DNA from 3 places in the Pedobacter sp. CG_S7 genome. Region 1 is predicted to be linked to each of the others. Evidence: riboswitches for the same ligand, from Rfam matches in the RefSeq annotation. Region 1 holds a riboswitch; each other region holds the start of a gene.
What was found. Region 1 has a riboswitch for S-adenosylmethionine ahead of AAKU52_RS08885 (O-acetylhomoserine aminocarboxypropyltransferase/cysteine synthase family protein). Riboswitches for the same ligand answer to the same signal wherever they lie in the genome.
Positions count from the first base shown of each region.

Region 2: another riboswitch for S-adenosylmethionine. It lies ahead of metH (methionine synthase); the one in region 1 lies ahead of AAKU52_RS08885 (O-acetylhomoserine aminocarboxypropyltransferase/cysteine synthase family protein).
Region 3: another riboswitch for S-adenosylmethionine. It lies ahead of AAKU52_RS13505 (SusC/RagA family TonB-linked outer membrane protein); the one in region 1 lies ahead of AAKU52_RS08885 (O-acetylhomoserine aminocarboxypropyltransferase/cysteine synthase family protein).

Region 1 covers NZ_JBEONS010000013.1:7,440-9,765, reverse strand. The annotation lists gene AAKU52_RS08890 (trans-sulfuration enzyme family protein) at 1-689, shown strand, start outside; SAM riboswitch class I at 826-938, shown strand; gene AAKU52_RS08885 (O-acetylhomoserine aminocarboxypropyltransferase/cysteine synthase family protein) at 1,183-2,326, shown strand, end outside.
Region 2 covers NZ_JBEONS010000003.1:182,277-184,602, reverse strand. The annotation lists gene AAKU52_RS03710 (Bax inhibitor-1/YccA family protein) at 1-673, shown strand, start outside; SAM riboswitch class I at 787-897, shown strand; gene metH (methionine synthase) at 1,008-2,326, shown strand, end outside.
Region 3 covers NZ_JBEONS010000028.1:19,950-22,275, forward strand. The annotation lists gene AAKU52_RS13500 (zinc-dependent alcohol dehydrogenase family protein) at 1-443, opposite strand, end outside; SAM riboswitch class I at 789-894, shown strand; gene AAKU52_RS13505 (SusC/RagA family TonB-linked outer membrane protein) at 1,228-2,326, shown strand, end outside.

The sequences.
Region 1 (2,326 bases):
ACCCATTATTAAAAATTACAGATATCAGCGCCATTGCTGCCATCTGTAAAAAACACAGCATCATGTTAGCTTGCGACAATACTTTTGCGTCGCCATGTTTACAAAACCCAATTGAACTGGGTGCAGATGTGGTCATGCATTCTACTACAAAATACATCGGTGGACATAGCGATGTATTAGGCGGTGCGTTAATAACGGCTAAAAAAGATGCCTTTTGGGAGAAAATTAAAAATATTCAACAAGTAGGTGGTGCCGTTTCCTCCCCTTTCGATTGTTTCCTTTTATTAAGAAGTATCAAAACGCTGCCTTATCGCATGCGTGGCCATAGTGCCAATGGAATGGCTTTAGCCGTATATTTAGAAAACCACCCGCAGGTGGAAGCCGTTTATTACCCTGGTTTACCCTCCCATCCACAACATGAAATAGCAAAAAAACAAATGAGCGACTATGGTGGTATGTTATCTATTTTAGTTAAAGGAGGTAATGAGGAAACTAAGAAAGTAGTTAATAAAGTTCAGCTATTTGCCCAGGCTACCAGTTTAGGTGGCGTGGAAAGTTTAATTGAACACCGCGCATCAGTGGAAGGTCCAGATTCTAAAACACCAAAAAACCTGCTCAGAATTTCGGTTGGATTAGAACATATTGATGACCTGATTGCTGATATGAAACAAGCGCTCGCCAACCTCTAACCTAATTTAATTATTTTGTAGGGTATAAATTTTAAAATATTCAGAATTTAATTTTGTAATTAATTTTTATTCCCTACATTTGGACTATCAACAACAACAACAACATGTTGATCAAGTCAATACTCTTTCAGAGATTGATTTATTAAGAAGTGGCGAGAGACAGGCTCCCTGACCCACTGGCAACCCTCCCAACAGGAAGAAGGTGCCAATTCCTGACCAGATAACAGGTGTTAAATGGAAAAATAAATTAATACTAAAATGAAAATTAACAAAAACCAGCTCCGCTTAAGCGAAAAATCGAAACACAACAAAGAACAATTACAGCGTTTTTTAACCCAAAATTCTTTCCCTTGTTGTATGCAGCCTACTATGAGTATGTGCTGTTGCCTATACTAGCCATAAAAAGTCTACCTTTTTATGCTTTAATCTCTTGCGCTTTATAATCATCAAAAGCAGAAAATCAATCAATAGAACCTTAATAAAAAAAAATAAAATGTCAGCACCCTATAAATTCGAAACGCTACAATTACATGCAGGACAAGAAATTGACCCAACAACCGGTTCAAGAGCTGTTCCAATATACCAAACTACCTCTTATGGATTTAAAAATTCAGCACATGGGGCCAATCTTTTTGCTTTAAAAGAATTTGGAAATATCTATACCCGCATCATGAACCCTACTACAGATGTTTTTGAAAAACGGGTTGCCGCTCTGGAAGGTGGCGTTGCTGCAGTAGCTGTTGCTTCTGGACAGGCCGCACAATTCATTGCATTAAACAATATTTTAGAGGCTGGAGATAACTTTGTTTCTTCCTCTCATTTATACGGTGGCAGCTACAATCAATTTAAAGTGGCTTTTAAACGCTTGGGTATAGAAGCGCGTTTTGCAAATGTCGACCACCCTGAAGAATTCATCCCACTTATTGATGAAAAAACCAAAGCTATTTACCTTGAAACGGTAGGTAACCCCTCTTTCAGTATCCCTGACTTTGAGAAAATAGCAAGTATTGCCAATAAATATGATCTTCCCTTAGTTGTTGACAATACTTTTGGTGCTGCAGGATATTTATTCAGACCTTTAGAACATGGGGCCCATGTTGTTGTAGCTTCTGCTACAAAATGGATAGGCGGGCATGGAACCAGCGTTGGCGGTATCATTGTTGACGGAGGTAATTACAATTGGGGAAATGGAAAATTCCCTGCCTTCTCTACCCCTTCTGAAGGTTATCATGGTTTGGTTTTCAACGATGTATTTGGCAGCAATGGTCCTTTTGGAAATATTCAATTTGCCATCCGTGCCCGTGTAGAGGGTTTAAGAGATTTTGGCCCTGCCCTTTCCCCATTCAACTCTTTCTTGTTGATTCAAGGACTGGAAACTTTATCCTTAAGGGTACAACGACATGTAGAAAATACACTGGAACTGGCAACATGGTTAGAAAACCATCCGCTGGTTAGATCTGTTAGCTATCCAGGCTTGGAGAGTAGCTCTTATCATACCCTTGCAAAGAAATACCTGAAAAACGGTTTTGGTGCAGTGCTATCCTTTGAACTGAACGGCACCAAAGAAGAAGTTACTGGTGTTGTCGACAACCTTAAACTGGTAAGTCACCTGGCCAATATGGGCGATGCTAAAACCC
Region 2 (2,326 bases), on a different contig from region 1:
TTTCTTATGGATGTTCATTGCCCTGGGTTTATCAACTTTAGCAGCTTTATATATGGCTAACACTCCAGCAGCTATGGATTATTTAGTAAAATACAATGCAGATGGTCAACGTACCGGAATGACTATATTGGGTTATATTGCGATGTTCGCCCCGCTTGGACTGGTTCTTTTAATGAGTACAGGTTTAAGTAAACTTTCTTACAATGCCCTGCTTGGGGTATTCATCCTTTATGCTGTCTTAACCGGCGTAAGTTTAAGCTTCATCCTATTAACCTATCAATTAGGATCTGTAGTCGCTTGTTTTGCTGCTGCAGCAGGTATTTTTGGCATCATGGCAGTTTTAGGCTATACCACAAATACAGATTTAAGTAAATTCGGACCAATATTAATGGTTGGCGTAGTTGGCTTGGTAATCGCAAGTATAGTCAATATGTTTATTGGCAGCTCACAATTTGATTACATCATGAGTTTCTTTGGTGTAGCCATCTTCACTGCATTAACAGCTTATGATGTGCAAAAGTTAAAACGCATTGGAGAAGGAATTGAAGAAAATGGTGACCAAATTGCAGCAACAGACAGTAAAAAACTGGCAATCATGGGCGCCCTATCTCTATACCTTGATTTCATCAATATTTTCCTTTTCTTATTAAGAATATTCGGAAGTAGAAAATAACATTATTCAGAATATAATTTGGAAGGCCATGCAATTTTGCGTGGCCTTTGCAATTTTATTAGGTTTCATGATGTTTTCTTTGGAAATCATTTTTCTTTATTGCACTTTTGTAAAGCTTATAGAGAAAGACGGAGGGATTAGACCCTGCGATGTCTTAGCAACCTGTGCTTACAAGGTGCTACATTCTACTGAAACGGCTTAAAATCGTTTCGGAAAGATAAGTTGAATCGACTCCTTACCGGAATCCCGAATAAGCTTTTTTGTATCGTAACCCCCTCTTTAGGTGATGTCAAATCATCCTGTGGGATCACCCTACTCTTAAAAAAGACAAAGCATGAGTATCAAAGAAGAACTGGAAAAACGAATTTTAATTATAGATGGCGCAATGGGTACTATGATACAGCGGCATGTATTAACAGAAGAGGATTTTAGAGGTGAGCGCTTTAAAAATCACCCTTGTGATGTTAAAGGCAATAATGACCTCCTTAACCTCACTCGCCCCGATATCATAAAATCTATTCACCTCGAATATTTAGCCGCAGGAGCAGATATCATTGAAACGAACACCTTCAGTACGCAAAGAATATCCTTAGCTGATTACCAGATGGAAACACTGGATTATGAAATGAGCTTTGCAGGATCAAAAATTGCAAAAGAAGCCGTTACTGAATTTATGGCTGCGCATCCAGACCGTAAATGCTTTGTAGCAGGGGCTGTGGGACCTACCAATAGAACGTTATCCATTTCACCAGACGTAAATGACCCTGGTTATAGGGCCTTAACTTTTGACGAATTGGAAGACGCTTACTTTCAACAGGTTAAAGGACTTGTTGATGGCGGTGCTGATGTGCTGTTAATTGAAACTATCTTCGATACCCTGAATGCTAAAGCAGCAATATTCGCCGTAAAAAAATACGAGCAGGAAATTGGTCGTAAAATTGAGATAATGATCTCCGGCACAATCACTGATGCCTCCGGCAGAACGCTTTCCGGCCAAACAGTAGAAGCCTTTTTAAACTCCATCATTCACGCTAAACCCTTAAGCATAGGCTTCAACTGTGCTTTGGGCGCCAAAGATATGCGACCGCATATCGAAGAACTTGCTGCAAAAGCAAATTGCTATGTGTCGGCCTATCCTAACGCTGGCTTGCCTAATGAATTTGGAGCCTATGATGAAACACCTCATGAAACTGCACACCTCGTGGAAGATTTTATGGAGCATGGTTTTGTGAATATCGTAGGTGGCTGTTGTGGTACTACACCAGATCACATTGCCTGCATTGTTAAAAAAGCAAAAAACCTTAAAGCTAGAAAAATACCAAGCCCGGAGCGTTACCTGCGCTTAAGTGGTTTAGAAGCTGTTACGGTTACCCCAGAAAGTATCTTTGTTAACATCGGCGAAAGGACTAACATCACAGGTTCGCCAAAATTCTCTAAACTTATTCTAAGTGGCGATTTTGAGGCTGCGCTTACCGTTGCCAGGCAACAAGTGGAGGGTGGTGCACAAATTATCGATGTAAACATGGATGAAGGAATGATTGATTCTGAAGCTGCAATGACTAAATTCCTAAACCTTATTGCTTCTGAACCCGACATCTCAAAATTACCCATCATGGTTGATTCATCTAAATGGACGGTAATTGAAGCTGGTTT
Region 3 (2,326 bases), on a different contig from region 1:
AATGCTTCCTCATCAGCACCTGCAGGAATAGAATGCAGACTATTGTCGGCATGAGGAATCCTGACATATTCTGCCTGGGTACCGTTAATCAAATGCCCTAAAATCCAGCCGCCATCCTCACAGTGGCTAAACATTTGTTTTTTGCAGTATTCACATGTTCCATCAGAGGTGATACAGGAAATGATAACATGATCACCTTTTTTAAAGTTTCTAACACCTGCCCCTAATTCCTCAATAACACCAACCCCTTCATGTCCTAGGGTTGTTCCGGGTTTGCAGCTCGGCGTTTTGCCATGTAAAATACCTAAATCAGTGCCACATATAGTGGTTTTTAGAATTTTCACCAGCGCATCTGTCGGTTTTTCAATTGCTGGTAGTGGTAAATCTTTTAATTCAATTTTTCCTGGTCCGCCATAGACAAGGCCTTTCATCATTTTTTTCATATTTATTGGTTTAATTATTATAAAATGTAGTGGTTCGAGCGCTAATTGTCTGAAATAGTACCAGATTTCTTTAATTGAAATATTCTTTATTCCTTTTAAATGCTATCGAATAAATGATTAGTGTTATTCTATTTTAGCGTGATTTATGTTTGTAGAATGTTGTCATTGAGATTTTTAAAATAAAGGAAAGCGGTGGTCTTCTTTAAACACAGCAATACTAAAATGGTTTTTTATATAAATGTTAGATAAGAAGAGGAGTTGAAGTGATAAGCAAAGAGAAACAAAATCTATAAATTATATAGACTATATATTTTTTATACTATCTTTGCGCTAGTTATTTTGAAATACTTATCAAGAAAGGTGGAGGGAATGGCCCGTTGATACCTTAGCAACCATTAACAATTGTAAATGGTGCTAAATCCAACCCAAAAATATTTGGGGAAGTTAAGTCAGTTGAATGCAAAAATATTTTTATAAATATATGTAGCACTTCTGGTTTACGGAGGTGCTTCTTTATTCAGCAGCTTCTTGAAACTTGATTGATAGGTAAATTATTTAAAAGTTAAAATTAATTACGATGAAAAAAAACTTACTTACCTGTCTAATCCTTCGAATGCGCATCGATATTTGTTGCTGTACTTAGGGAGTAATAAATATCAGGGCATTTCAGCCCAAATTAACAATCATTTTTCAAGTCTTTTAAAATTGTCCCTGGCAGGGAAATGCAACTGCTATGCCTCGATTTTAGGAAACGCATTAATTAAAATTATTAATATATCCAATTATGTTCAAGAAAATTAAGCTGTCGGCAATTCTCTTTTTGCTGTTGCTTTCACAAATAGTACAGGCCCAGAATATTAAGGTATCAGGTACTGTAAAATCTGCAGATGGCGTAACCTTACCAGGTGTTTCGGTATTTGTTAAAGGCGCAAAACAAGCAGTTATGACCAATGGGAAAGGCATTTTTTCCATCACGCTAACAGGTAAAAGTACCTTGGTATTTTCCTATATCGGGTCTTCTACAAAAGAAGTTGAGGTAGATAACAGCACTAATTCTTTAGAAGTTATACTTAAAGACAGCGATAATGCATTAGATGAAGTTGTGGTAACTGCATTAGGTATTTCCAGACAAAAAAAATCTTTAGGATACGCAGTTCAGGAGCTTAAGGGTGATAATCTTGCTGAGGCTAAAGAAACAAATTTAGTGAATGCCCTTGCAGGTAAAGTTGCAGGTGTGAGGGTTACCAATAGTCAGGGAAATATGGGATCTTCGCGAATAGTAATTAGGGGAGAAACTTCTATCTCTGGAAATAATCAGCCTCTTTTTGTGGTAGATGGGATTCCGGTAGATAATTCGCAACTCAATTCTGCAGGTGCAAGAGATTTTGCCAATACCATTTCTGATATCAACCCTAATGATATTGAATCAATGAGTGTCTTAAAAGGACCAAATGCAGCAGCACTATATGGATCAAGAGCGGCGGCTGGTGTAATTATTATCAAAACAAAAACGGGTAAGTCGAATAAAGGACTGGGGATTACCTTCAACTCTAATGCAGTTTTAGAAAGTTTGCTTACCCTTCCAGTGTATCAAAATGCATTTGGACAGGGCTCAGAAGGTAAGTTTAGCTATGTTGATGGAAAAGGTGCTGGTATAAACGATGGTGTTGATGAAAGTTGGGGCCCCAAACTTGATGGAAGATTGATTCCACAGTTTTATTCTAAAGGCATACCCGTTCCATTTGTAGCGCATCCTAATAATGTCAGGGATTTTTTTGAAACCGGTTATTCCTTAAGCAATGGCATTTCTGTAGCAGATGCAACTGAAAAGATCGATTATCGCTTATCCTATAATAACTTGAAGCAAGTAGGCGTGGTTCCAA